3 regions of the Pradoshia sp. Z3_51 genome follow, and region 1 is predicted to be linked to each of the others. Evidence: riboswitches for the same ligand, from Rfam matches in the RefSeq annotation. Region 1 holds a riboswitch; each other region holds the start of a gene.
The links. Region 1 has a riboswitch for cobalamin ahead of AC4BHA_RS06690 (ABC transporter substrate-binding protein). Riboswitches for the same ligand answer to the same signal wherever they lie in the genome.
Positions count from the first base shown of each region.

Region 1 (10,316 bases):
AAGAATCATTTTAACAGGTGGGGGATCAACTGGGCATGTTGCTGTCAATTTGGCGCTCATTCCCTATTTGATTGAAAGGGATTGGGAGATTTACTATATAGGATCTAAAGAGGGAATTGAAGTCTCTTTGATAAAGGAGTTTGATCGTGTCACTTATTTTCCAATATCCACAGGTAAACTTCGCAGATATATGGATATAAAAAATGTAAAAGACCCTTTTAATATTTTGAAAGGCTTTATGCAATCAAGAAAGATTATTAAGCGATTACAGCCGTCCATAATCTTATCAAAAGGTGGCTTTGTTTCCGTTCCTGTCATTCTTGCTGCGGCGAGTAGAAAAGTACCGATCATTTCGCATGAGTCAGACATTACACCAGGGTTGGCCAATAAGCTATCATTGCCTTTTGTTCAAAAAATTTGTTATACCTTTCCGGAGGCTAAAAATCATATTCCTGCAGAAAAGTCTTTTTTCTTAGGGCCCATCGTAAGAGATGAACTGCGTCAGGGTGACCCATCGATTGGAATGAAAATATGCCAATTTAATACAAGGAAACCTGGATTATTGATCATGGGAGGCAGTCAGGGTTCTGAAGCAGTGAATAAGGCTGTGCGTAAGGACTTGGATCGATTGCTCAAAACCTTTAATGTCATTCATTTATGCGGAAAAGGAAAGGTAGATTCCACCCTACATCGTGATGGATATGCTCAGTTTGAATATATTAACCAAGGCTTGGCAGATATATTGGCTATGACAGCTGTGGCTGTTTCAAGGGCCGGTTCAAATTCTATTTTTGAATTTTTAAGTTTAAAAATTCCAATGGTCTTAATCCCGTTATCAAGGAAAGCCAGCAGAGGCGATCAAATCATGAATGCTGAATCATTTAAAAAGCAGGGTTTTGCCTATGTTATTGAAGAGGATGAGCTTTCGTTAAACACGTTAGCTGATAAGGTAGAAACTATATTTAAAAACAAACAGATGATTATCGATAAAATGAACAATTTTGAGGAAGAAGATGGACTGGAACGCTTGTATGAATTGATTGATACCTATAAAATTTAATGTTGAAATGATAAGTATTATTCTATATACGAAAAAAGCATTAAAACAGAACACTAAACAGGATTTGTAGCCAAAAAGTAGGAGTGTCGGAGCAATGAATCTTAAATGTTATACCCAATATGATGGACTTGGGTTAGCGAAGCTTGTAAAGGAAAAACAAGTATCCGCAATAGAATTAATAGAGGACGCATTTGAACAAATAAATGAACTAAATCCTAAAACAAATGCAGTTGTTCGAACTAGATTCGAAAAGGCAATGATGGAAACTGGAAAGTCTGAATCTATATACGGACCTTTTGCAGGAGTACCTATCTTATTAAAAGACTTATCACAATCTATTAAAGGCGAACCGATTACAGCGGGTTCAAAATTACATGTAAATCGGATTGCTAAACGGGATTCTAATTTTGTGAAAAAAATTCGTGAGGCAGGATTTGTCATTATTGGACAGACGAGTTCTCCGGAGTTTGGTCTGAAAAATATTACTGAGCCAGCTGTATATGGAGCGACACGTAATCCATGGAACCTGCAGCATTCATCGGGTGGATCAAGCGGCGGAGCATCAGCCAGTATAACTTCAGGTATGGTCCCAATTAGCGGTGCCAGTGATGGCGGCGGCTCTATTCGTATACCGGCATCATTCACTGGATTAGTAGGCTTGAAGCCAACAAGGGGAAGGACACCCGTTGGTCCAGGTGTGGGCCGCCAATGGCATGGAGCTGCGGTAGATTTTGCCTTAACCAAAACGGTTCGTGATAGTGCAGCTATGCTGGATGCCTTGCAAATCATTCAGCCGGATACTGCCTTTCAGGTACCTTTATATAATGGGAGCTATTTGAAGGAGCTTTCGAATCCATTGAAGGAAAGGTTTAAAATTGCTTTTTCCACAAAGTCTCCGGTGGGAACACCCGTTAGTGAAGAAGCTGTAGAAGCGGTACATAAGACAGTCAAATGGCTGGAACAGGCAGGGTTCACCGTTGAAGAATGTGATAATGGGGTAGATGGAATCCGCCTTATGGAAAATTACTATATTATGAATAGCGGAGAAATGGCAGCAGATATACTGTCCATTGAGGAAGCCATTGGACGGCCGATTACCGTTAATGATATAGAGATAGTCACATGGGTACTCAGAACTGCCGGGCAGAATGTATCAGCTGTTCAATTTACACGCAGTTTAGCTGAATGGGATACGGCAGCTGCACAAATGGCCAGGTTCAATGAGGATTATGATTTGTATTTGACGCCGGCAACAGCTTTCTCAGCTCCAAAGGTGGGCGAATTGACGCATACGGATGAACAGAGCTTGCAGTTATTGAAAGTAAATGAACTAAAACCCTCTGAACAGTTAGCAATGGTCTATGAAATGTTTAAACCAAGTTTAACGTATACGCCTTTTACACAGTTGGCGAACATCATCGGACAGCCTGCGATTAGCTTGCCTGTTCATATGACAGATTCTGGCTTACCCCTTGGAGTGCAATTGATGGCTCCAAAGGGAAGGGAAGATTGGCTTCTTAAAATAGGAGCGTTGTTAGAGCAATCCGATATATGGGTTGGACAGAAAGGGAATCCATATATTGGATGGTGATAAAAGTGATAGATCGACTAGAAGATGCGTGTAATTCAGTTGGTCAATTAAAACAGTCATTTCACTTGTTTATATTTATGAGAATTCCTATATATCGAAAATATCTTCCGTTTACATTTTCAACATGATATATTAATAATACGAAAATTTAAAACAATCATAAGTGCTCACTATTGTGAGGTAAAAGGGAATCCAGTGTAAATCTGGAACAGCCCCCGCTACTGTAAGAGCTGATGAAATCACGTGACCACCTTTAAATGAGGGAAGGTGTGAGAGTAAAGTGAAGCTCAGAGTCAGGAAACCTGCTTATGAATGTGTATTGCTTACTTTTCGGTGGGAAAAGGGATGGCGAACGTAGAGATGATTGTGTCTTTGCGCTGATTTTGACAGCGTTTTTTTGTCTGTGCATGAATCAAGCCTGTTTTCCTTAACCGGGAAGACAGGCTTTTTTATGTTTAATATTTCAGCGTGAATTCGCTAAATATAATAAATTTTGGAAAAGGGAGAATAGTGAGATGAAAAAGATTGCAAGCTTATCACTTTTGGTGTTCTTATCCGTTTTTGCATTGTTTGCATGCGGAAATGATGAGACAGTAAACAACCAGAAAAATGAAACAAACCAGGAAACTAGCGAGTATCCGAAAACACTGACAGATGGTCGTGGAGAAAAGGTAACAATAAAAGAAAAACCTTCAAGGATTGTTTCAACAACGTTGGCCATTGATGAATATTTATTGCCATTGGCAGAAGAGGAACGGATTGCAGCGGTTACGAAAATGTCGACAGACTCAGGGATTTCGAATGTAGCAGATCTAACAGATGGAATTGATACAAAAATTGAATCAGTTACATCTGAATTGGTGCTGTCACTTCAGCCTGATTTAGTGCTGATTCCTTCCTATGTAGATCCTGAGGTTCTTAAACAAATTGATGCTGCAGACATCACCACCTACCAACTTAAAGATGATTCCTCTATATCAGGTGTATTGGAGGGTCTAATGGAGGTTGGTACCATTGTTGGCGAAGAAGATAAAGCAGAAGAAATCATAGCTGATGTCAAAAAGAGGATGTCAGATTTACAAACGAAAGCAAAAGCACAAACAGATAAAAAACGAGTGGTTTACTGGACACAGCAAAATTCTTCAGTTACTGAGAATACTACAATAGGAGAAATCATCACCTTAGCAGGCGGGATAAATGCCATTACAGAAGCGGGCATTACCGGTGAAGAGTATCCTGATTATCCGAATCTTTCAAAGGAAAAATTAGTTGAGTTAAATCCAGATGTGATTATTACAAGTGATTGGCAGTATGATGGCTCAAAAGCAACATTCGTCGAGGAATGGAAAAAGGATCCGGCTCTTAAAAATGTGAAGGCCTTTAAGAATAATGAAGTGCATGTAATAGACAGTGCAAATTTAACAACGGCATCCCATTTTGTGATTGAGGGAGCAGAAGATATTTATAAAGTTGTTTATGGAGAATAATATGGCTTTTAAACAGTCTAAACAGGTACTTATTTTCATAATCCTGATTTGTTCCTTGCTCGCATCGTTGCTTTTAGCAACGATGTATGGCGGGGTCATCGTTCCATTTACGGAAACTGTGAAAGTATTACTCTCATTGCTTCCGTTTATAGAGTTTGACTATAACCCGATGTATGAAACAATCCTCGTTCAGATTCGCCTGGGGCGGGTTGTTGTAGCTGGATTAGTTGGGGCAGGTCTGGCTATATCGGGAGTTGTGATGCAAAGTGTTTTTCGCAACCCGATGGCTGATCCGGGAATTATTGGTGTATCTTCAGGCGGAGCGTTCGGAGGAGTGCTGGCCATCTATTTTGGTTTGTCAGCTGTCCATTCTCTTTTCGTCCCGTTAATGGGGTTTATCCTGGCTGCCTTGACACTGTTTACAATCTATTTGATTGCGACGAACAATGGAAAAACTTCAGTGTTGACGTTGCTACTGACGGGTATTGCGATTAGTTCATTTTTGTCAGCCAGTACTTCCCTGCTGATCTCTTTTTCGAATGCAGGAGTAATGCAGCAGATTGTCCAATGGATGATGGGAAACTTAAACGGGCGTGATTGGAGTCATGTGCAACTATTGATTGTCCCTGTTTTATTTTCGATTTGTCTCTTTTTGTACTATGCAAACGACTTGGATATCTTTCTGCTGGGTGAAGAACAGGCACAAAATATGGGGATTTCTGTTCAGCGAACCCGTAATCTGTTGTTAATTACTGCTTCATTAGTGACTGGAATGAGTGTTTCATTAACAGGAGCCATCGGATTTGTTGGTTTGATTGTCCCTCATATGATCCGTATGATCATTGGGCCCTCCCATTGGAATTTGCTGTTGGCCAGTGCCCTTGGGGGAGCGAGCTTCTTAATTATAGCTGATTTAATCTCCCGTTTGGCCATCAGGCCTGCTGAGATTCAAATCGGTATTATCACTGCTTTTTTCGGCGCTCCGTTTTTCCTTTATTTAATTTTAAAGAATAAAAAGAAGGGGGAACTATGAGATGGCAGCTGTTTTGAATGTGGAGAAACTCAGCTTTAGTCGTGGGAAGCAGGTGATTTTAAAAGCAATGGATATCTCTTTGGAAACTAACCAGTTCACTTGCTTGATTGGTCCGAATGGTACCGGAAAATCTACTTTGCTTCGTTTAATGGCTGGATTGTTAAAGCCAACTGCAGGTTCAATAGAATTCAAGAATCAAACTCTCTCTGAGATGACTACTCTTGAAGTGGCCAAAGCCATCACCTATATGCCACAAAGCACGGTCCTTGACTATGAATTTACAGTGAGTCAGGTAGTACTTATGGGAAGGCATCCGCATCGGAAGAAATGGCAATTCTCACAAAAAGATGATACTCAACTGGCAGAGAAAGCGATGAAACAAACAGGAATTCATCATTTGAGAGACCGTTATATCACATCCCTATCAGGAGGAGAACGTCAGCTTGTTTTCTTAGCTAAAGCCATCACTCAGAATTCTGAGGTTATTTTGTTGGATGAGCCAACTTCAGATCTGGATATTTATCATCAGGTCCAAATTGCCGAGGTCATCCGGGAGCTTGTAAAAGAGGGAAAGGCTGTCTTCGCGGCCATCCATGATATTAATTTAGCCACTCGCTATTGTGATCGACTCATACTTATGGGAAATGGAGAACTCGTTGCAGCAGGGGAACCCGAACAAGTCATTACGGATCTTAACTTGATGCGTATTTTTAAAACTCATACGTATACATACAATGATTCCTATTTTGGAAAAAGGCAGATGATTCCTTATGCCATAGATATAAAAGGGGAGGCATGAAGAATTCATGTGCGATGGCCTTCTATGTGAAGGCGTCGCGGAGTTACCATTATTTCATACTAAAACCTAAGTTTTAAATAAGGGGGAATGAACCTTGAAAAAAGACTGGCGTTACTCCAGTTATCCATTCATGAGAGAAAAAAGCTGTTTAGTTGATTATGAGATTCGCACTGATAGTTTAACCACAAGGCTTGGAGCTGTTTTCCCGTTATTGACTGAGAAAGAGCAAGCAGTCATTGATGACCTTCGTAAGGTTCAAGCGCTATGCTATCATGTGAACGGTTCTGTGCGCGGAAAATTGGCGATAACTGAAGCAGATTTACAGTGGTTGAGTGATAGATATGATTTTTATGTTGAGAAAACAGGGGAAAAGGTAAAACAATTCGTATTACCGCAAGGAAGCAACGCTGCATGCGCACTTCATGTCGTACGCAGTGAGGCCAAGAAATCCTATCGTGCCCTGCATAAAGTTAGTGAAGAGCGAGAAGTGCTAGACATCTTATTTGATTTCCTAGGATTGCTCGCAAATGTTTGTTTTGTGATGGCTGTTTATGTAAATCAGGTGAACGGCATACAGGAAATTCCTTTTGTCAGTAAATCATATGCTGTGAAAAAGAAATGAATGTTTAAGCCTACATCTAAAATAATAGAGTTAGATAGATCTTGTTATCCATTTTTAATGAAGAGAGAATGTATGATTTGATAAAAAGAAAAGCACGATTCTTTCATAACCAAAGAAAGAATCGTGCTTTTTTATGGATGAAAAGAGGACACATTAGTAGGGAATGTAATTCTAGCCATGTTACGATTAAGTTATATTAAAAAGAAACAAGCAGAAGTAAAATTTGAGTTTAATTAAACCGGAAACTAAATACTTTAGGAGTGCCACCGTGCTGGATAAATTTAAACAGAAATTTAACGAAATAAGTAAAAATGGAGTGACCGTTCCTATTAAGCCAGTAATGTTAGAACAACTAATAAAAAGACAGTCTGGCCAAAAAGATATAAAAGTAGAAATAACAACAGGCCATTTGAACATTCGAGGTAAAACAGATAAAAATGTTTCATATATGATAAGCCTGAAACCAATTCATATGGAAAAAAGAGTGATTATTTTTGAAATTGAGAGTATGAAGCCGATTGATATAAAGATAGATGAAATTAAAATTTTTAACAGTCCGCCATTTTCAAATTACACAAATCAGACGATTAAAATGGATTTTAATTCCTGGGGTATCGTCAAAAAGATACCTGTTGGAAAAATTAAATCGTATGAGATGAATGATGGGACAATCAAGTTAACATTATCATTATAAAGAAGAGCGAGGATTTCCGTAAAAGTGCGGAAATCCTTTTTTTGGACCAAAAAGATTAGATGTAGCACCTATTTTAGATAGAAATCCTCTAAATCATTCATAGATACTTCGCACTGCTTAAAAGGTAGAACAAGTTTTGTATATTTGTCTGTTTGTATGATACTTTATGACTGAAATTATTAGTAAGTATTCATAAATAAAAATGTGTAAACTAGATTATATTTAAAAATAGAATTATAGGCTGTGGAAAGTGGAGAGTGAAAAAGGAAAATATGCCAGAAACCAACTATAACTGTGGGTTAAAAGTTTAATATAAACCGGGAAAATTAGTTGATAAAAGCGTTATGGAATTATTTCGAAGTACAAATTTACTTATTTATATTAAATTTTCAAAATATTTTGCTATTTATATTTTATTTGTGTTAATATATCTAAATACTAATATCTCCAATAAAGGAAGGATGCAGAAAAAAGAAAACATAACACCTTTATTTTTCAGAATATTTAATTAACTACTAAGGGGCGATGGGGATGAAGAGAAAAGAATATATTATTGATCGAATGTATAAGGCATCTACGGGAATCGCAAATGCCGTTTTAGTAACATTAGGAATCGGTCTATTATTCGAATCAATTGGGGGTTACTTTGATTGGCAAATATTCCTTACTATTGGAGGAGCGGCAAAGGTCTTGCTTGCGCCTGCTCTTGGTGCAGGGATTGCCTATCAGCTTGGAGGTAACTCATTAGTACAATTTAGTGCAATGGCATGTGCCTCTGTTGGTGGAGCCGCTATTCAAAAAACAGCAGAAGGTGCTTTTACGATTGTCACTGGACAACCTATATCAGCTGTATTGGCTGCACTCATCGCTACATATATAGGCAAGAGGATGGTTGGTAAAACAAAATTGGACATTATGGCAATTCCGATTACAGCTATTTTTATTGGTGGGATTTCCGGAGTTGGATTAGCAGCGGTGACAACACCATTACTAACAAGGATAAGTGCACAAATTACAGCTTCTGTAGAAGGCTCACCTTTAATTGGATCGATTGTCTTATCCTTAATATTTAGTCTTTTATTAATGACCCCAGCTTCATCAGCTGCGCTTGCGATTGCTCTGCAGTTGGACCCAGTATCAAGTGCAGCAGCCTTGATTGGCTGTACGGTACAATTTGTAGCCTTTACAGCAATGAGCTATAAAGATAATGATTTAGGTGGCTTTCTTGCACAATCAATCGTGACACCAAAGGTACAGTTTCCAAATTTGATAAAAAACCCAATCTACATTATACCTGCGTTTACGGCTGCCGCAATTGCTGCGCCAATAGCTACGATGGTCTTTGATTTTAAAGTACCGTATGAACTAGGCGGGATGGGGCTAAGCTCGTTGATTGCACCGATAAACATCTTAGCTAATCAAGGGATGGGCATATTCCTCAACTATGTAGGAATAGGGATGGTGCTTCCTGTTATGATTGCTCTTGCGATTCACCGCCTCCTAAAAATGGCTGGAAAGGTTAAAGCAGGTGATCTTCATCTTGAAGTTCAATAGTTGTCTGCTTTGTCTCTTTTGAAATATTGACTCAGATAGGGGTTTAGGTAAATCATACGAAGAAGAGAATCTATTTTGATAGAATGTGTTAAAAATGAACCTAAACAATGATGAATAGAGAAAGTTAGTTCTATTTTCATTTTATTGAACATATAAAAATTTTACGTGGTGGGTAGATGGTTTCTGTATGATGCAGAGACCATCTTTCTTCGTGTACAGAATGATAGCTTAGTTGCTTGTTGATTTAAAATATAAAGTACTTCAGTTTACTTAAGTACAAAGAATGTTTCAGGTGGGCCATGAGTTTAAGAATATGGCTAGAATATTTCACGATTATTCTTTGGGGGATAATATGTCTTCGTAATCAATAATCAGATTATTGTTGGGGTGAAAAATATCTCCATTATGTAAGAGAATTCTGCAATATAGTAGCAGATACATATAATTAATGACATTTGTATGTTGATGGGCAACTTTCCTTCTGTCAAAGAGGACTTATTCAAGAATTACGGATCTTTTTGGTAAGGGAAAATGATTCAACTGCCTGAAAATCTTCTTTCGTGTATTTTATATGAAGGTATAGGTATAAAGTCCATATTTCTGAATCATATTCTTCTAAAAATAGGAAAACGTAAACTGTTCTTCAGAAAGCTAGTTTACTAGAATGGAAGGGTGTAATTATGAAAACGATTACATATATGAATTTATGCAATCGTTTGCCTACTAAGAGAAGAATGAAGGAGGAGTGGAAGATGTCTGTGAGAAAGAAGAGAATTATCGCGTGGCTAGGCACATTTTGCTTGTTATTGACAATGCTCCCTCAGCTAAGTGCAAAAGCAGAAGATGGAAACACGGAGATTGTCATCCATTATCAGGAAAATGATGATGCAAAGGATTGGAATCTATGGGTATGGCCTGAAAATGGAGAAGGTCATGTCGAACAGTTTGAGGAAGAAGATGCATTTGGAAAGGTTGCGAGATTTACACTGGAGGGACTTCATGAGCGGGTTGGCTTTATTATTCGTACTGATTCATGGGAAAAAGATGGAGGCGACCGTTGGATTGAAGGAATAAAGGATGGAAAGGCGGAGGTGTGGATTATTTCAGGAGATGATGAAGTGTACTATTCAGAACCAAACAGTGAGCCGAGCATCAAAAAGGCAGCGATGGACAGCTTTACAGAAATCACTGTCACGACAAATAATCCACTTGATATAAACAGAACAGTGATTGAGCTTGAAAATGCACCCATTCAAGCAATTATTCCTGAGGAAGGGAATAACTCAGTAACAAATAAGTTTACGATAAAAACAAACAAGAAGCTTGATGTGCGTGGAAGCTATGCCGTGAGAATTGAGGGCTATGGAGAGCGGGCTGTTGAGATAGGAGGAGTGGTGCGGACAGAGGAGTTTGATCGCCAGTATTATTATGGTGGCAATGATCTTGGGAACACCTACTCACGTTTTTCGACCAACT
Region 1 is NZ_JBZAJC010000002.1:627,929-638,244, forward strand. It holds gene murG (undecaprenyldiphospho-muramoylpentapeptide beta-N-acetylglucosaminyltransferase) at 1-1,060, shown strand, start outside; gene AC4BHA_RS06685 (amidase) at 1,155-2,651, shown strand; cobalamin riboswitch at 2,796-2,975, shown strand; gene AC4BHA_RS06690 (ABC transporter substrate-binding protein) at 3,167-4,138, shown strand; gene AC4BHA_RS06695 (FecCD family ABC transporter permease) at 4,140-5,171, shown strand; gene AC4BHA_RS06700 (ABC transporter ATP-binding protein) at 5,173-5,970, shown strand; gene AC4BHA_RS06705 (hypothetical protein) at 6,065-6,592, shown strand; gene AC4BHA_RS06710 (hypothetical protein) at 6,861-7,286, shown strand; gene AC4BHA_RS06715 (PTS sugar transporter subunit IIC) at 7,812-8,840, shown strand; gene pulA (type I pullulanase) at 9,593-10,316, shown strand, end outside.

Region 2 (10,316 bases), on a different contig from region 1:
GCAGAAAGAACAATTGAAGGCATTACTAATAGGAGAGACTTTGTGGGGGAATTAACAAGGGGCAGTCGCTAATATATTTATGCGACTGCCCCTTGTTTAATTTATTGGCCTTTTTTCAAGACGATTTGCCATTCGGCACTGCCTGTTTGTTCAAAATTAGTAATCTCATGACCTTCTTTTGCGGCCCAGCGCGGAATGCTTTCTGTTCCTTGGGTGCAATCAAAATTGATGATTAATTCTTCGCCAACAGCCATTTCTACCATTGCCACTTTCGCCTCTTCTAGTGGGAAGGGGCAAACCATTCCGTTTGTCTCGAGTACTTTTGCCATAATGTATACCCTCCTATTAAATTAGGCCACCGCTGTATTACCGGTACCTGCTTTTTGTTTTTTTTTGTTTTCGGATAATTGTAAAGTAAGTAGCCGTCCATGTTCCTAATAAGAAGAAGACAACAGCAACCCAGCCTTGCCAAGTAAACAGAGCAGTATTTACAAGCCCATTTCCGATGGTACATCCGCCTGCAAGCGATGCACCAAAGCCCATGATAAGTCCACCGCTAGCATTGTATGCAAGTGTTCTTTTATCCGGAAGGCGCCATTTGAATTCATTGCTGCCGCGAGCGGCAATATAGGATCCAAGGCCAATACCAAGTACAAGGAAAACTCCCCAGTTTAATAGGGATGTATCACCATTAACAAAGAATGTTAACAACTGTGCGGTTGGAGTTGTGATCCCAAGACCGGCCATTCGCCCTGTTGCTTCACTTAAAGGCCATGCAAGAATAGCGATGAGGCCAACGAGCAGCGCCGTGATGAATGGATGCCAGCGTTTCTCAAATAAAATATGGGCAATCCCTGTTTTCTGTTGTTTCATTTTAAAGGATGGCAGCTTAGGCTGTTTTAAGTTACGGTATACGAAAAATCCAATAAGTAATGCAAAAGCAATGACAAGTACCCATGGAGATAGGTTGAAAGTTTCATGGATATACGTATCGCTGGTTCTATAGGATAGTACATTTCCGCCCACAGCGCTTAATATCCCAAACTTAGTCATTGCGGCACCAAGTGCATAGCCGCCTAATGCAATCCAGCTCCCAATTAACCCTTCACCAGCCCGATACCAAGTACCAGTAGCACATCCTCCGGCTAGAACCATACCAATTCCGAAGATAAATCCGCCAACAATCGTTCCTAACCACGGAAATGCATCCGCTTGGATGGTGATGATTCCGTTAGCTGCAAGTGCATATACACCAATTGCCTGAATGGCAATAACGATCATGGTTGCGAGAAACATGCGTCCATCCCTAGCGAGAAGCAGGTCACGGTATGCTCCGACAACACAAAAACGTCCTCTTTGTAAGACAAAGCCTAAGAGAAGTCCGACGATAAGGCCATAACTAATAATTTGTATCATGATGAGATCCCTCCGTTGTTTGGATAGATGTATATTACAATAAACCTTATAAGATTACTACGAATTAAAGGAAGATTGTATAAAAATGATTCTTAAGTAGGAGTTTAAATGGATTTCACCTGTAACTTAGTAGGAATGCCTTTTTTGAGTTTTTATTACAAAAGCCTAAGTTGATGAAACCTTTCAGCGATCGTTGGGTTAAAGGAATATTATTTTAGAAGCAATTTTACAGGTGCTTAAAATCGTTACAATTTTCCTGAATTTTCATTTTATCATTGGTAATGATTATCACTAGATGTTGATTTTACTATTTTCATTGACTATAATTAAAGACGACTCAATAATGATTATCATTATCAGTAATGTTGTTGAGAAACTAATTTGATGGGGATTTCAATGAGACTATGGATGTTAGTATTAGTAACTATTATCCTATCCTTTATTTCGCTATTTATAGGGGCTATTGATATTAAACCGAGTGATTTACTAGATTTAGATTCAGACAAGACGCAAATCTTCTTGATGAGTCGATTACCACGGTTAATGGCCATTATTTTAGCTGGTGCAGGAATGGGAATTGCGGGCTTAATTATGCAAAGCTTAAGCCGAAACAAGTTTGTATCACCGACAACGGCTGGTACGCTAGATGCAGCAAAACTAGGTGTCATTGTCTCTATGGTGTTTTTTACTAATATGTCCTATATGGGGCAAATACTATTTAGTTTTGCATTCGCATTAATTGGTACATTTATTTTTATGAATTTACTTGAGCGCATTAAATTCAAAGATGTCATATTCGTCCCTCTTATCGGAATTATGTACGGTAATATCATCGGGGCGATTTCAACATTCATTGGATATGAAGCGGATGTTCTGCAAAATGTAGATACGTTTTTCTTGGGGAGTTTTACCTTGATCGTTTCAGGACGCTATGAACTGTTGTATGTAGCGGTTCCAGCAATTATCATTGCTTATCTATATGCAAATAAATTCACAGTAGCTGGTATGGGTGAGGATTTTGCGAAAAACCTGGGTTTAAGTTATCGTACAGTGTTAAACATTGGTCTAGTTATCGTAGCGGTAATTTCTACAACAGTCATTTTAACGGTAGGGATTATTCCGTTTTTAGGGTTGATTGTACCAAATCTGGTTTCCCTTTATCTGGGCGATAATTTACGTAAAACAATCCCTCATACAATATTCATGGGGGCGGCATTCTTATTGGCATGTGATATTCTAAGCCGATTGATTGTCCATCCATATGAGATACCTGTAAATACTACAGTTGCAGTAATTGGCAGTGCGATCTTCTTAATTATGTTGTTTAGGGGGAAAGCATATGCGAAAAAATAGTGTAAAGCTAATTATTTTAGCTGTTATTGCAATTGGATGTATGGCTTTATTTGCTTTCTATAATATTCAGGGCGGTTTTAGTTACGCCTTTCCAAAGCGTATTGAGCGCATAGTTGCTATGGTTATTACCGGAACGGCAATTGCGTATGCAAGTGTTATATTCCAAACCATTACACATAACCGTTTATTAACACCATCTGTTATGGGGATCGACTCGATGTATGAAGTCGTTCAAACTGTCATTTATTTTACGGCAGGGTCGGCTTCAATCTTCGTTGTAAGCCGTTACTTAAACTTTAGTGTAGCAATCATTGCGATGGTAGTATTCGCATTGATTTTGTATCGTTTTTTATTCAGGGCAGATAAATATCCAATTTTTCTTCTATTATTAGCAGGTATGATACTTGGAACATTACTCGGAAGTCTGGTAACGTTCATGCAAGTTCTAATTGATCCTGTGGAATATGAAAGTTTGCAAGCTCGCTTGTTTGCCAGCTTTATGAACGTGAAGACGGAATTACTGAGCATTGCTATTGTTATTTTATGTACCGCCTTTATATATGGCTATCGGTTATTACGTGATTTAGATGTTGTATCACTAGGTCGAGATAACGCGATTAATCTTGGTGTCGCCTATGATAAAATCGTGCTGAAAGTGCTGATTCTATCGTCTATTTTAATCGCTACTTCTACCGCACTGGTTGGACCTGTAACATTTTTAGGATTAATTGTGGCGAATTTAGCCTATCAATATTTGGCTACATATAAGCATTCGATATTAATCATTGGGGCAAGCTTGATCAGTATTATTGCGCTTGTCGGAGGACAATTTCTTGTTCAGCATGTTTTCCATTTGAATACAACGATTAGTGTCGTTATTAACTTTGTCGGTGGGATTTACTTTATTTACTTATTACTAAGGGAAAGTAGGAAAGCAGGATGATTGATATTAAAGGGCTTTCTAAAAGCTTTGGGAAAAAATCTGTTATTGAAAATGTAACATTGCAAATCCAACCAAGAGCTATCACTTCTTTTATTGGTCCAAATGGCGCTGGTAAATCAACGTTATTATCAATGGTGAGCCGTCTCTTAGATGCTGATACAGGTGAAGTATTTTTAGATCAAACTGACGTTAAGAAAATGAAATCAGATGCTTTTGCAAAGCGGGTGGCTATTTTAAGGCAGACCAATCACTTGAATATTCGTTTAACCGTACGCGAGCTTGTTTCTTTTGGACGCTATCCATATTCAAAAGGGCGGCTGAATGCAGATGATGAACGAATTGTAGACCAAGCACTGGAGTATTTAAATTTAACAGATATGCAGGATAAGCTGTTGGATGAGTTATCAGGCGGTCAAAAACAACGTGCCTTTATTTCAATGGTTATTGCACAAGATACGGATTATATTTTATTAGATGAGCCATTAAACAATCTGGATATGAAACACTCTGTGCAAATTATGAAAATACTGCGCAAGCTGGTAGATGAGTTAGGGAAAACGGTTGTAATTGTCTTGCATGATATCAACTTTGCTTCTGTATACTCTGATCGCATAGTGGCGTTAAAGGATGGGCGTCTGATAAAGGACGGTCCAGCGCATGAGATTATTAACTCAGAATCCTTGCGTGATGTATATGACATGCATATTCCTGTACAAGAGCAAGATGGATGTCGTATATGTGTATACTTTAATTCACATTAGATTCTAAAATAGATTCTGGCCTTATATTTTTGGAACAATTGACAGCAGCAAAATCTTGTTCAAGTTAAGGGTCATACACTTAAGTTTCCATGAGGACTCTAAAATAGATTTTATTTTGGAGTCTTTTTTTTGTTAAGTATTTCTTTCGATAAGGATTTTTTATCTGATATTTAACTTTTTAAGGGGAGAAAATCACGAGAAGAATACGTAGTCATCTATGTCTAATTCTCGTTGGATCAGATGAAATAATAAAATTATTATCAAACACTTCAAAAGTGTTGACATATTTTGTGATTCTCATTTAGAATGAGAATGTCGATTGAAAATGATAATCGTTTTCAATTGAAGTACATATTTAGGGGGAGAACGAAGAATGAAGAAGTGGAAAATTTTAACTGCTATGGCGGCGTTAACATTAGCGCTGACAGCTTGTAATACAGGCGATGAGTCAACAACAGGGGACTCTTCTGAGACAAAACAAACAGAAGAAAAAGGAACTACTGAAAGTTCTAAATTCCCAATGACAGTATCTTCCTTAACCGATTCTCGTGAAGACGAAGAAGGTAAAACAACTACTTTTGAAGAAGTAAAATTAGATAAAATGCCAGAACGCATTGTAGCTCTTGATTATGGCTTTTTAGATACACTTGATGCATTAGGTGTTGAAGGAATCGTAGGCGTAGCTGCTGGTGGCGGTAAAGGAAATATGCCAGCGCATTTAAAAGAAAAATATGTTGCTGAGGGTGTTGCCGATGTTGGTACACTAAAGCAAATCGATTTTGAAGCAGTAGCAGCTGCTGAGCCGGATGTTATTTTCATCTCTGGTCGTCAAACACCATTTTATGAACAATTAAAAGAAATCACACCTAACGTTATTTTCATTGGTTCTGACAATGATAATTACATAGAGGCTGTATATGAAACAGTTGATTTAGCAGCTCAAATCTTTGATAAAGAAGAAAAAGGCAAAGAATTGAAAGCTTCATTACAAGAAAAAGTTGATGCAGTAAAAGAAAAAGCTGCTGGTTATGAAAATGCATTGGTAGCGATGTACAATGACAAGAAAATCTCCGGTTTCGACAATGGTGAAGATTCACGTTTCGCATATGTATATAATGACTTTGGCTTCAAGCCAGCAACAACTGATATCGAAGCATCTTCCCACGGTTCTGATTTCTCTTATGAGTCAATCCTTTCTGTTGATCCAGAAGTATTGTTAATTATCGACCGTACTGCTTCTGATGTAGAAACAATTAAAAAAGATATTGAAAATGATATTATCAAAAAAACTAGTGCTTACAAAGAAGGCAAAATTGTCTACTTAGACGGTGTTAACTGGTACTTCTCAAGTAACGGTGTAACGACTGAAGCAGAAAAATTAGATGAAATCTTAAATGAATTAAAATAATCTTCATAACAAGGAGCATGTCTCAAGTGGGGCATGCTCCTTTAATAAGGAGCGATTAGGTATGTTTGTTCAAATTCGTAAATGGATAGTGACAGAGGGCAATTCAGGCAAGGTATTGGAACGCTTCAAAAAGAAGCCAGATCAAGGTCCGTCGTTAATTGAGCAGCGTGAAGGCTTTATAAGTCGGGAGTTGTTAGTGAAAAAAACAACGCGTGGGGAAGAAGAAGTTGTCATGATTATCCGCTGGGAATCAGAGGAAGCATGGAAAGCATGGGAAAAGAGTCCTGAGCATATCGCTGGTCATAAAGCGAAAATCAAGGAGCACGGAGGTAAGCCTCCAAAGCCGGAATACGTAATCAATATGGAACATGGCAATTACATTGTAGTCGAATAAAAAAACAAAACGCCCCTAAATAAGGGCGTTTGTTTTATAATGTAAACCTTATTTCAAGTTAGAAAAGAAGCGTTACAGAATGATGGCCAGCAATTGTTTATCATTTTTAAAATTCAAAAGTTGGTGTGGACTCATCCATTATTTTAAAGGTGTATCCTTTATGTTTCAGACGGCGAATGATTTCCGGAAGCCCATCCACGATTGTTGTATTGCCGTTAAAATCATGCAGGAGGATATAGAGATTTTCTTTTTCACCTACCCCTTGCATAATTAATTTAAGTAATTTTTTTTCTGGAATTGGAGGATTTAATCCATCGTTAGCATCGCAGTTCCAATCATAATATTTATATCCTCTTTTTATTACCTCAGTCTTTAATTGATCCATTAAATCAGTCCCGGCATATTGTTTTGCGACATAGTTATTGGAGCCGCCGGGGAATCGTAGGATTTTCGGGCTTACGCCTACTTCCCTTTCCAAAAATTCTTCCAGTTGAGTAATGTCTTTAAAAAAAGTATCCTTGGATCGATAGATTTTGGAATAATTATGAGAATAGGAATGCAGTCCAAGAGCGTGTCCATTTTTTACGATATCTTTATATAAATACATATGTCCCGGGCTGGCTGTTCCCGTTACAAAAAAGGTTGCCTTAACATCCTGAACTTTGAGGATATCGAGGATTTCCTGTGTGATGTTTGAGGGACCATCATCAAAACTGAGGTAGGCTGTCTTTGCAAATGTTTCAGATGGAATAAGAAGCTGGATAATGAGCAATGTGAGAACAGATAGAGTACGCATAATAAACTCCTATGGATTAAGTGATTTTAATATAGTTTTTGATTCTTGTTAAAAAATATTCCTAAACGGAGTTGAATAATTGGGTAAAATGTTTAATAAAGAGATTGAACATGTATAATAGACATAAGCATTTTAGAAAGGTTGATAAAGATGATCGAGATACAAAGTTATACAGTTGAGAAACTGGAAGACCCGTTTGGTATCCTTTCTGGAGAAAGGTTCGAATATGTACTGGAGATTTCCGTTCCCGAGGAAGATGAACTATATACCGATAAGGGTCTTCTGTTGCGTGTTATATATGTAATGGATGAAAATCAGGACCAAATTTCAAAATATGAGTTTATAGAAAGTGAAACACAAAGTATTTTGGATTTTGAGCTTGAGGAAGATGAATTATCGATGGTTTTACAATTTTGCAGGGAACATACTGATGTTGAATATGAAGAAGAATGAAGATAGCTGATTATATAAAAAATATAAATATTGAATAGTGTAAGAGTGCCTTATTTATTAGGATAATAGGGAAACCGGTGCAAATCCGGTGCAGCCCCCGCTACTGTATACGCGGATGAAATGATTTGTAAACCACCGGCTCTTTGTTTAGAGCATGGGAAGGTAAATCAGAGTAAATTGATGCGTCAGCCAGGAGACCTGCTCTTTCTTTTGTATGTACTATTTTTCGGAGGGAAAAGTAGGCGTCCAATCCTGTTATTATAATGTGGATTTTCGCCTTAGCTTTTTTCGAGCTAAGGCTTTTTTATTATGTTGGAAAGGGGAATAACTATGCTAAAAAAGCAAAACTATTTATTTTTATTTATGCTAATGCTTACGCTATCTATGTTAATGTTTGGGTGTTCGTCAACTGAAGATGACTCAAACCAGAAGAAAGAGGTTTCTGAATCAACGTCCACAGCCTTTCCTGTTGAGGTAAGGGATGGATCCGGAGAAAGCATCAAGATTGAGGAAAAGCCGGACACGATCGTATCCTTGCTGCCAAGCAATACTGAAACGGCCTATGCACTAGGTCTTGGAGAGAAAATCATTGGTGTATCAGATTATTGTAATTTTCCTACAGAAGCTGCTGACAAACCTAAGGTCGGCGGGTTAGAAATCAATATTGAAAAAGTGTTGGAATTAAATCCGGATCTTTTATTGCTTTCTGCCAGTCATTTTAATAATGCTAAGGATACCATTAAACAATTCCAGACAGCTGGTATTGATGTTATTATCGTACCTGACGCCAATTCGTTTGATGGTGCATATGGAACAATTGAATTGATTGCTAAAGCAACCGGAACATCAGACAAAGCTGATGAAATTATTTCGGATATGAAAAAAGAAGTAGCAGAAATTAAAGAGAAAGCAAGTGCTATAAAAGATAAGAAGAAGGTTTGGATTGAAGTATCTTCCTCACCGGATTTATATACAGCGGCTAACGGAACCTATATAGACGAAATGCTTGATATCATTCAGGCAGAGAATATTGCCGCTGATCAAGAGGGTTGGGTAACAATGAATGAAGAACAAGTCATTGATCGCAATCCTGATGTTATTCTTACTACATATGGCTATTATATTGAAAATCCAGAAGAAAAGGTATATGGAAGAAAAGCTTGGTCCGAGGTACCTGCCGTTCAAAATAAGCAGGTTTATGATGTAGATAATGACACAGTGTCAAGACCGGGACCACGTTTAACAGAAGGCTTGCAATTGATAGCTGAAAAAATCTATCCTGAAATATTTAAATAAACATTTTCATTTAAGAGCCGCCCATTTTACTTTGGGAGGCTCTTTTTTTGTTGAAGAAAATAAATTAAATTTTCTAACAATTTTGTTGAAATTTCCCTTTTGTGTAGGTATGATGATACCAATACGTATTCGTACTCACACATGGGATTGGAATGATAAGAATGTTATATGTAAATGACCTGCCGACCGAAGCAAGAGATAAAATGCTATATGCAGCCCTGCAATTATTCACTACAAGAGGTTACAAGAATACATCAGTTCTGGACATAGTTGAGTATGCACATGTCTCGAAAACAACGTTCTACCAACAATTCGGCAATAAAGAGACTTTGATTGTTGCACTTTGTGAAAGTTTGATTGGAGAAGTTGCAGAAGAGATTAAGCTTGCAGCTTTACGGGAACCACGCATTGGTTATAAAGCATATGCCGGAATTCTTCGCTATTTGGAAATTTGCTTTTCCAATAAGGCTGTTGCCAATTTTATTTTACTCGAATCAGTCGGAGTTTCTTTCGAAGTAGAACTGGTCAGACGAGAAGCACTTAAAAGTTTCGCAGATCTTATCTTTTTTTTTGCTTACCAGGAGTTTCCGGAGAATGTGAATGAACAGGAAGTTAGGATCATCTCTCAGGCAATGGTTGGAGCAATCAATGAGGTCGTCATTCAAAAATTCCGGGAACCAAATCACCAAAAGACAGATGTAGAATATCTTGCTAGATTATTAAACCGATTGGTCATGCGCTCATTTAGCAGTCTCTCAAATTAATAAACTATTGATATGAAGGAGGGAGAAAGTTGGTTTCTTTTTTACCAAGTGAGGAAGAAAAGGCATTTGTTGATGTAGCAAAGGATTTTGCAATTAAAAAGATCCGTCCCTATGCCAGGCAAACGGAAAAAAATCAGGGTGTAAGTGAGGACGTGGTCAGAAAGTTGAGTGACCTTGGATTATTAAATTTGGAACTGCCTGAATCATACGGTGGCCTGGAATTGCCGCTCGTTTCCCAGGTACAGATTGTTGAGGCGCTTGCTTATGGTGACCTTGATACTATTCAGGGGCTTCCAGGAGCCGGGGAGGGAGCATCGTTTATTCGACTAAAAGAGGATCATAACGCATTTTCTTTTTATCAAACTCAGTGTGAAACGGGAATTTGCCCAACAGTCGCCTTTGTTTATCCCAATCAACATAAACTCCAAATTAAAAAAATAGACAATGGATACATCATTGATGGAGAAACGAGTCCGCTGAAAAATGCCAGAAAGGCTGAATATCTATTAATTGCAGGAACTGCTACTAATGGTGAAGCGGTGTTGTTCTGGATAGATCAAGACAATAATCATTCTTGGAGAGTGCTTGACGGTGATTATCGCTTGGGGCTATTGAGTGCCGGCTTTTCGAGAATTCAGCTTAAAGAAGTAAGCGTTTCCAAAAACAATATTTTGGCTAGTGGTGCCGAAGCTGAAACTTGGATGGATCAATCATTGAGCCGTGTACGTACGT
Region 2 is NZ_JBZAJC010000006.1:16,628-26,943, reverse strand. It holds gene AC4BHA_RS12640 (MBL fold metallo-hydrolase) at 1-55, shown strand, start outside; gene AC4BHA_RS12635 (sulfurtransferase TusA family protein) at 102-329, opposite strand; gene AC4BHA_RS12630 (YeeE/YedE thiosulfate transporter family protein) at 367-1,416, opposite strand; gene AC4BHA_RS12625 (ABC transporter permease) at 1,813-2,769, shown strand; gene AC4BHA_RS12620 (iron chelate uptake ABC transporter family permease subunit) at 2,756-3,712, shown strand; gene AC4BHA_RS12615 (iron ABC transporter ATP-binding protein) at 3,709-4,473, shown strand; gene AC4BHA_RS12610 (siderophore ABC transporter substrate-binding protein) at 4,847-5,881, shown strand; gene AC4BHA_RS12605 (antibiotic biosynthesis monooxygenase family protein) at 5,943-6,275, shown strand; gene AC4BHA_RS12600 (polysaccharide deacetylase family protein) at 6,382-7,071, opposite strand; gene AC4BHA_RS12595 (DUF6509 family protein) at 7,222-7,524, shown strand; cobalamin riboswitch at 7,551-7,744, shown strand; gene AC4BHA_RS12590 (ABC transporter substrate-binding protein) at 7,855-8,820, shown strand; gene AC4BHA_RS12585 (TetR/AcrR family transcriptional regulator) at 8,973-9,584, shown strand; gene AC4BHA_RS12580 (acyl-CoA dehydrogenase family protein) at 9,614-10,316, shown strand, end outside.
Region 2: linked by a shared signal. The riboswitch ahead of AC4BHA_RS12590 (ABC transporter substrate-binding protein) and the one ahead of AC4BHA_RS06690 (ABC transporter substrate-binding protein) in region 1 are both predicted to bind cobalamin.

Region 3 (10,316 bases), on a different contig from region 1:
GTGCTGAGCCGGTTGGATGTACAGCAACCATTTTAAATAAGCTATACAAAGAAAACGGAATTCAAATCAAAAAAGAAGTAGCTGGCTTAATGTTATCCGCTATTATTTCTGATTCTTTATTATTTAAATCTCCAACTTGCACGGAGCAAGATGTTGCTGCTGCAAAAGAATTGGCTGAAATAGCTGGTGTTGATGCAGAAGAATACGGATTGGAAATGTTAAAAGCTGGAGCAGATTTAAGCAAGAAAACTATTGCAGAATTAATTTCTTTGGATGCTAAAGAGTTCTCCATGGGCACATCAAAAGTGGAAATTGCACAAGTGAATGCAGTTGATACAAACGATGTAATGGCGAAGCAAGCTGAACTCGAAGCAGCTATGCAGGCAGCTATTAATGAAAAGGGTCTGGATTTATTTCTATTAGTTGTAACAGATATCCTAACAAATGATTCTGTTGCCCTTGCTATTGGTGATAAAGCTGCAGCTGTTGAAAAAGCTTTCCATGTAACATTGGTAAATAATACAGCTGTTCTAAAAGGGGTTGTTTCCCGTAAGAAACAGGTAGTTCCAGCATTAACAGAAGCATTATCGTAAATTTTACTTGCAAAATTTCTGGCATGATGTTATATTAATATATGCGATGAGCTGAATTGTGTAAGTCGAGCACATACCTTATGGTACACACTATGTGGAGTGTGGTGACTCGCCTCAATTTTTTCGAACAAGGCACCTGTTTTTAACAGGTGCCTTTTTATATATTCATATCCAGAGTGTCGATTGGACACATCAATAATGGTACACAAATAGCGAGCTTTAAAATACATAATGCAGGCAGATCAATCAAAAAATAGTAAAGATAATAATCAGGTTTTCCGAATAGGGAATCGTTGAGAAGGCACTTAACCAAACTAATACATAAGCTCAAGTTAAGAACGATTTACATATGTTAATTAGTATTCAAGGAGGAAATAAAATGAATAAGAAAACAGTAGATGATTACTTACAGGAAGGGATACATGGCGTTAAAGAAATAAAGCCTGCTGAACGGAAAGAATTTCTTGGGAGCTTACGTGAACGTGTGGTTGTCGCATTAACACAGGCTCAGGTTTTTCAAAAACAAATCCCACATGGATTTATTGACCTATTGAAAAAAAATAAGGGCGCTAAGCTTTATTTAAATGGCCACATTAATTATTCCCATCTATCGAAATTCGTTAAAGCAGCAGATGAACATGGGATTCAATTTAAAATCGTGACCAATAAAGACTATAATTCACCTAATGGTTTGGTATTGGCCTATGATCATGCAATTAATAACGATAACATTACATTAGAAGAACCGGCACAGGAAGAAACTAATACTGAGGAGACAGAAAAAAAGACAGGTTTTTTTGAATCACTTAAGCAACTCTTTACAAAAAAATCATAAACAAAATGTCATAACTGTGCACCCCTTAATACGAGAAACAATACGGTGTCTGGATGCATGTTTCGGTTAGGTGAGTATGTGCCATCGACTATTCTAGTTTTAGTTTGTATGGTATAGTTATCAAATTAGAGATAATTTAGGTTTATGATTTGAGGGGCACAAAGAATGAATTCAACACAAGAGTATATTGAAGAATGGCAGGAAGCACTTGAAGAAGAGATTCAGTATTTAAAAAAATATGGAAGTACCCGCTATCACCTGATGAATGGCAATAAGATTATGTCAGGTGATTCTTTTACGTACTATTTTGAGTCATCCAGTATTTTGCGTATACCTGTTGGAACGATTGCTAAGCTGGAATGGGGCGGGAGTCGGTTTGATGCCAGAATCCTATCCTCTGAGGGCAATAGTTTGCTTCTGTCTCTTGAACAATCAATAGGTGAATTGATTGAAGAGGCTACGATTTATCATGACCCATGGGAACTTTTAGATCAGCTAATTGAAAGACTGGATGATATCAGGAAAAGTAAGCGGAAAAGAAGTCGGGTTAAACGGATCATGGAGCCTTCCATGCCTGATAAACGAACGGACAAAACAAGTAAAAGCGCGGTACGCGAATTATATGTCAGATCAAAATATAACCCGGTCACATATGTTTGGGGACCGCCTGGTACAGGAAAAACGTATACTTTAGCACGAACGGCAGCCAATAAATATTTTAAAAAGAAACGTATATTAGTTCTCTCTCACAGTAATCAGGCTGTGGATGTCCTGCTTGCCGAAATTACGGCATTTGTTAAACGAGCGGATCGTTTTCATGAAGGAGATATTTTACGTTACGGCTCTCAAACTGGTGAGGGTCTTCTGATGCATGGGGATATATTGCCGACTAAATTATTGGAAAGTCATGATGGACATTTAGTGAAGGAAAGGGATTCGATTAATGAAGAAAAGAAACTGCTAAAAAAAGATCTGTCTCTGTCTTTTAGCGTACGTGACTCGGAGCAGCTTCTTGACCTTGAAAAAAAACTGGGCAGAATCTTAGAGAAAATAAGGCAAAAAGAAATTCATTTAGTCAAAAATGCCTTCATTGTTGGGACTACCTTGGCGAAAGCAGCAATGGACCCGAGTATTTTTGAACAAGAGTATGATCTAGTTATCATTGATGAAGCCAGTATGGCCTTTATCCCGCAAATTGCCTTTGCCGGCGCACTTGCCAAGCGTTGTATTATTTGTGGGGATTTTAAGCAATTACCTCCTATTGCGGTTTCGAGGGGAGAGCTTGTAGACCGCTGGCTGAAGGAGGACATCTTCCATCGTGCCGGTGTTGCTGATATTGCACGTGGGGGAAAACTTCATACTCATTTGTTTTTATTAAAGGAACAGAGGAGAATGCATCCGGATATCTCCGCTTTTACGAACCAATATGTTTATAATTCACTGGTTGGCGATCATCCAAGTGTTCATATAAATAAAAAAGATATCGTTTCAAAGACACCTTTTGTAGATCGTGCTTCCGTACTGTTAAATACGAGCTTCACAGGGGAACACTGCTTTACGGGCACTTCCTCTGGTTCTAGAATGAATTTGATGAATCTATTGTTATCCTTTCAGGTCATTCATGAAGCCTACAGCAATGGGAGTAAATCAATCGGTTATGCAACCCCTTATCGTGCGCAGGCACAATTGATGGAAACATTAATTAAAGATCTATATGAGGAAGAGAACGGCCTGCATGATATATTGGCTGCCACTGTCCATCGTTTCCAGGGAAGTGAACGGGAAGTAATGGTATTTGATAGTGTAGATAGTTATCCGCAAAATCGGGCAGGGATGCTTTTAACGGGCAGGGAAAGTGAACGGCTGTTAAATGTTGCAATTACCAGAACAAAAGGGAAACTGATTCATGTCAGCGATGTGGAGTTTATAGAATCAAAAGTTTCGCATACAAAAACTCTTCATCAGCTCGTTCAATATCAAATGAAACGGAATCAAATGGTCAATATGGATCAAATAGGCAAATGGATTGCCAACCATCATCCAAAATTACAATGGATTTATGCAAGAAATTTGGAAGGGTTCTATCAGGATTTAAAAAAAGCCCAATCTTCCATTATCCTTTCCTTGCCAAATTCCAGTGTGTTATCATCGGATTTTGTTCAAAGAGTGAAGACGAGGAACTCAAGAACAAGACTGATGATGTATTCTCCAGATTCCCATTCCTATTTGGATCCGGATATCCATCTTCAGAATGGGCCAAGCTTCACATTTGTCATCCTTGACCAAAAAGTATTGTGGTTGGGGGTTCCTCTTGAAGCCAATAAACGTGTTCATCCGCCATACATTGGAATTCGATTGGAATCCGAAGCATTTATCAATCAATTTCTCCAGCAATTGCCTAAATAAATTGTCGGAATTTTAGTTGCTATTTTCACATATAAGATTTATAATTCTATATGTTGTTATCATTTTATATCTAAAATACTATATATTGATTTTAACGTGTTTAAGGTGTCGTATTACGACTTAATAGGGAATCCGGTTAAAATCCGGAACTGTACCCGCAACTGTAAATGCTGATGAAATAAGTAAACCACTGTAGAGAAATCTATGGGAAGGACTTAGAGTAAAGCGAAGCATGAGTCAGGAGACCTGCCTTTTTCACTGGTTTGCCTTTATCGGGAGCAATGAGGGTGGAACGGATGAAATAGCAATATTGAACAGTTCAATCTTGTTATTATTTCTTTTCCCATTGCTTATTTTAGGCAATGGGATTTTTTGCGTGGAGGGAAATATTATGAAGCCAATGGTTACTGAAAAGAGTAAATTGACAGAAACTCCAGTAGACGAATTATTAAAATCATTTGAAGAAATAGTTCATCTGAATAATTTGGAGTTGATCAATGAAAATGCCAATATGAATGCCTCCTCTCCAATGGGACAAATGGGCAAGTTTGCGAGTGAAAGTGCTCGCTATTATGCAAAGGAGAATTTACTTTCTGATGAAGCAAGACATGCGATTGATGAAAATCTCCTTTATTCGCATGATTTGGATTTTTATGCTACTGGTACTACAACTTGCTGCCAAATTCCGTTGGGGAATCTTCTTGAGAAAGGCTTTAATACGGGTCACGGTACCATGAGACCACCGCAGGATATTGGCAGTGCAATGGCGCTTGCTTCCATCATTATACAGGCTAATCAAAATATGCAGCATGGCGGCCAATCGTTTCCGATGTTTGATGCGGACCTAGCCCCCTATGTAAAGAAAACATTTAAAAAACATGTGAAACGTTTGAAGCAATATCCTTGTGAATGGAATGAGGTGTTGCTTCATCAAACAGCATGGAAGGAAACGGAGCGTTCCGTTTATCAGGCATGTGAAGCATTTATCCATAACTGTAATTCCATGCATTCACGCGGAGGCGGACAAGTTCCATTTGTATCCGTGAATTATGGAACGGATACAACAAAAGAGGGCAGAATGCTTGTTAGAAATCTTTTATTAGCTACAAAAGCAGGTTTAGGTAATGGGGAAACTCCCATATTTCCAATCCAGATTTTCAAAGTGAAAACTGGTATTAATTTTGACGAGTCTGATCCAAACTATGACCTTTATCAATTAGCACTTGAAACAACTGCGGAAAGGCTGTTTCCGAATTTTAGTTTTATAGATAGTTCCTTTAATTATCAGTATTATGATGGAACACATCATTCCGAGGTTGCGTATATGGGATGCCGCACAAGGGTTATGGGAAATCGTCATGGGATAGAAAACAGCATAGGCCGAGGCAATTTATCCTTTACGTCTATTAACCTCGTAAAACTGGCGCTGCAATCTAATTCGATTGAACAATTTTACGTAAAACTAAATGAAATTTGTAATATTGCCATCAGGCAGTTATTTGATCGGTATGAATATCAGGCAAAAAAGAAAGTGAGCCATTTTTCATTTTTATATACACAAGGTGTTTGGAGAGGCAGTAAAAAGGCGAAGGAAGAACAATTAGTAGGCGAGCTGTTAAAACAGGGGACCCTATCAATTGGCTTTATCGGTTTAGCGGAATGTGTTAAAGCCTTGACTGGCTATCATCATGGGGAGAATGAGGAAGCATACGACTTGGCTTATGAAATTGTATCATTTATGAGAAAGAAAGCAGATAACGCGGCAGAAGAGTTTAATATGAACTTTTCCTTAATCGCTACCCCTGCAGAGGGTCTGAGCGGAAAATTTGTCAAACGGGATCGTAAAGAATTTGGCGTTATTAAAAATGTGACGGACCGTGCCTATTATACGAATTCCTTTCATATTCCAGTTCACTACCCAATTCGTACAGTCGAGAAAATTGAAAAGGAAGCTCCTTTCCATGAATTATGCAATGCGGGACATATTACGTATGTGGAAATTGATGGAGATCCAAAGCATAATCTAAAAGCGCTGGATATCATCATTCGTACAATGGCTAAAAGCAATATCGGATACGGGTCCATTAACCATCCAGTTGATCGATGTCTTGAGTGTAATTACAAAGGATATATTGAAAAACAATGTCCGGTTTGCCATAACGATGATGAGTTGAAGATAGAACGAATCAGAAGGATTACCGGTTATCTTGTAGGGGACATGAGTAAATGGAATCCTGCCAAGGCCGAGGAAGAAAAGAATCGAGTGAAGCATGGACAATGAGAGTAATGAACATTATTCATGACAGTGTTGTCGATGGGGAAGGAATGAGAACAGTCGTTTTCTTTGCCGGCTGCCCTCATCAGTGTAAAGGTTGCCACAATCCTGAAAGCTGGAATGGAAGAAACGGCAAAAACATTAGCATAGAAGATATTTATAAAGAATTAATGAGCAATTCGCTGACGGATGTAACATTTTCGGGTGGGGAACCGTTTATTCAGGCAGATCAGCTAGTAAAGCTGGCAAGGCTTTTAAAGGAAGGCGGTAAAAATATTTGGATTTACAGCGGTTTTACTTTAGAGGAGATTCTCTCGCATCCAAATACGTCTTATCAAAAATTATTGTATCTATGTGATGTATTGGTTGATGGAAAATTCGAATTGGATAAAAGGGATATAACTTTACCGTTCCGTGGAAGTTCAAATCAAAGAATTATACCATTACAGGAGTTTTTGATTGAATAGATCGGCAATTAATAAGGGGGAAATTAGTATGGCAGTATCTTACAAATCAAACTATGCAAGTCTGGAAGTCATAAATTTAAAAAGCATAGAAACATACATAAAGGAATGTGTTAGTTCCTATACATCTATGTATTCAGCAGAGGAATACTTAGAAAAAATCAAGACAGCACTTGAGTATAAGTCTGACTATAGCAAGAAAGAGTTGGTGAATTTACTGGTACTAAGCGCCGTAGAGCGTATCTCTGCTGATGAGCCTGATTGGACATTTGTGGCGGCAACTATTTATTTAGACCAGTTATATGATAAAGCTTCAAAAAGCCGGGGATATGATTTAACACACAAATATGGGAGCTTTCATCAGCTTGTTGAACTATTGACTGATATGGGGATTTATAATCCAGCATTGTTAAATGAATATACGGAAGACGAAATCAATGAACTCGAAGCAGTCATCGATTCATCAAAAGATCAGTTGTTTACGTATATTGGCATTCGGACGCTGGCAGATCGCTATTTAGCCAAATCTCATCATGGAAGCTTATATGAACTTCCTCAGGAACGGTTTATGATTATTGCCATGACATTAATGATGAATGAGCCTAAAGAACAGCGAATCAAATTAATAAGAGAAGCATATTGGGCCTTATCCAATCTATATATGACGGTGGCAACTCCTACGCTTGCTAATGCTGGGAAAAGCTATGGCCAATTATCCAGTTGTTTTATCGATACTGTTGATGATAGTTTGCAAGGTATCTATGATTCAAACACCGATATTGCCAATCTATCTAAAAATGGCGGAGGAATAGGTGTTTATTTAGGGAAAATTAGAGCGCGAGGCAGTGATATTAAAGGATTTAAGGGTGTTTCCTCAGGAGTTATACCATGGATGAAGCAATTAAATAATACCGCCGTCAGTGTGGACCAACTGGGCCAAAGACAGGGTGCCATTGCAGTTTATCTGGATGTTTGGCATAAGGATATATTTGCCTTCCTCGAAGCGCGTTTAAATAATGGGGATGAACGTTTTCGAGCGCATGATTTATTTACTGGTGTTTGTATTCCGGATTTATTTATGGAAATGGTCAAGGAGCGGGGTACCTGGTATTTATTTGATCCGCATGAAGTAAGAAAAGTAATGGGATATTCTCTTGAAGATTATTTTGATGAAGAAGCAGGGGATGGCCAATTCAGACAAAAATATACTGAATGTATCAATCATCCGCAGCTTTCCAAAAAAGAAATACCTGCCATTGAAGTGTTTAAGGCGATCATGATTTCTCAGCTTGAAACAGGAACACCTTATATGTTTTATCGGGATACGGTCAACCGCTCTAATGCTAATCGCCATAAAGGAATGATATATTGCAGTAATTTATGTACGGAAATTATGCAAAATCAAAGTGCTACCAAAGTTATTGAACAAAGAACCGAGGATGGGAAAATTATTATTGAAAAAACACCGGGTGACTTTGTTGTCTGTAATCTTTCGTCTATCTCCCTTGCCAAAGCTGTAAAGGAAGATGTCCTTGAACGCTTAATTAAGATACAGGTGAGAATGCTTGATAATGTCATTGATTTAAATAATATCCCGGTCATTCAGGCAAATATAACGAATAAAAATTATCGTGCTATAGGACTTGGGACATTTGGCTGGCATCATTTATTAGCACTTGAGGGCATTGCCTGGGAATCAGAGAAAGCCGTTGAGTACTGTAACCGATTATACGAAAAAATCGCTTATTTAACGATTAAATCAAGTGTGGATTTAGCTGGTGAAAAAGGTGCTTACCCATTTTTTGAAGGATCTGATTGGGAGACCGGATCTTATTTTGATCAAAGAGGCTATGATTCAGATGCTTGGAGTCAATTGAAAAATAGAGTGCATACATCCGGAATTCGAAATGGCTATCTTATGGCCGTAGCACCAAATTCTTCAACTGCGATTATTGCCGGTTCTACATCCGGAATTGATCCAATTTTCAGAAGGGAATATTCCGAAGAGAAGAAGAATTACCGTATTCCAGTGACTGTACCTGACTTGAATCTGGAGACAATGTGGTATTATAAATCCGTTTATTTAATTGACCAAAAATGGAGCATTCTCCAAAATGCACGTCGTCAAAAACATATCGACCAAGGAATCTCGTTTAATTTGTATGTCCGTAATGATATTAAAGCACGTGATTTATTAGACTTGCATCTGCTTGCATGGGAGACCGGATTAAAAACAACATACTATGTACGTTCTACTTCAAGCGCTGTTATAGAAGAATGCGAAAGCTGCCAATAAGGATGGGGGAAATATAATGGATACAAAAACAATAGTGGAAAAACGTAAATTAGTCGATCGGGAAGCACCGAATAGTTCAACGGGTATTGTTAATGGCAGAAATTCAAATATTTTAAATTGGGATGATGTGCGCTATCCATGGGCATATCCTAAATATAAAGTAATGCTATCTAATTTTTGGACGCCTTTTGAAATTAATATGGTGAATGATGCGAAACAATTTCCAAATCTTTCAGAAATTGAACAAGAATCCTTTCTAAAAATTATAGGCTTGTTGGCATTGCTTGATAGTATCCAGTCTGACTATGCCAGTAAAGTCGCCGACTATCTGACCGATTCATCTCTGAATGCATTGATGATTATGCTGGCGCAGCAAGAAGTCATTCATAACCATTCCTACTCCTATGTATTGTCAAGTATTGTCCAGAAAAGCAAGCAAGATGAAGTTTTTGAATATTGGAGAACCGAAGAGATTTTGCGTAAACGAAATGATTTTATTACTGATGGCTATCGGGATTTCACAGAAAACCCAACAATTGAAAATCTGCTTAAATCGATTATCTATGATGTAATCCTAGAAGGGCTCTTCTTTTACTCAGGCTTTGCTTTCTTTTATAATTTGGCCAGAAACCAAAAGATGGTGGCAACTTCAACGATGATTAATTATATAAATCGAGACGAGCAGATCCATGTTGGGCTGTTTGAGAAGATTTTTAAAGAAATATTGGCTGAACATCCTGAAACAAATACAGAAGAATTGAAAAATTTTGCGATTGAAACCTTCCGAACTGCTGCAGAGCTTGAGATTGAATGGGGTTATAAAGTTATAGGAAATAAAATCGAGGGAATTACGATGGCTGAGCTCGAACAATATATCCAGTTTATGGCTAATAAGCGTTGCAATCAATTGGGGTATGGAAGATCTCCGTTTCCAGAGGTTTCGAACAAAAATCCATTAAGATGGATTGTTGCCTATCAGGAAGTGGATTTAGGCAAGACGGATTTCTTTGAGCAGAAATCAAGACAATATACAAAAACAACAGATACCAATGGATTTGATGAACTGTAAATGTAAAAAGACGCCATTACGGCGTCTTTTTGCTTGAAGGCATCCTTACCAGCGGTGAGCTTTCGCATTGCTCCTCAAAATGATATTGGTTTGGGACATTGCAGTATGTCCGTTAACCTGTGATTTTGAGCGCTTCCGCCTTGTCCAGTTATGGTGAAAAAGAGAAGAGTGTGGATCTAAATGATTCCGATAACTCATTGCTTATCACCCCATCAGTAGGATACGTTCTGATGTCCCTTTTGAGGACATCAAGTATAGGATATACAAAATGAGTGCCTTTTAATCTCGGGAAAAGTTCACGAATTATTTTCTATATTATGATAAAATATATATAATATGGATATTGATGGTGGATAATTATGCGAAATTTGGAATATG
Region 3 is NZ_JBZAJC010000001.1:288,910-299,225, reverse strand. It holds gene AC4BHA_RS01345 (manganese-dependent inorganic pyrophosphatase) at 1-593, shown strand, start outside; gene AC4BHA_RS01340 (YueI family protein) at 973-1,428, shown strand; gene AC4BHA_RS01335 (DEAD/DEAH box helicase) at 1,594-3,834, shown strand; cobalamin riboswitch at 3,921-4,102, shown strand; gene AC4BHA_RS01330 (anaerobic ribonucleoside triphosphate reductase) at 4,235-6,115, shown strand; gene nrdG (anaerobic ribonucleoside-triphosphate reductase activating protein) at 6,112-6,576, shown strand; gene AC4BHA_RS01320 (ribonucleoside-diphosphate reductase subunit alpha) at 6,605-8,869, shown strand; gene AC4BHA_RS01315 (ribonucleotide-diphosphate reductase subunit beta) at 8,886-9,938, shown strand; gene AC4BHA_RS01310 (YpzG family protein) at 9,984-10,136, opposite strand.
Region 3: linked by a shared signal. The riboswitch ahead of AC4BHA_RS01330 (anaerobic ribonucleoside triphosphate reductase) and the one ahead of AC4BHA_RS06690 (ABC transporter substrate-binding protein) in region 1 are both predicted to bind cobalamin.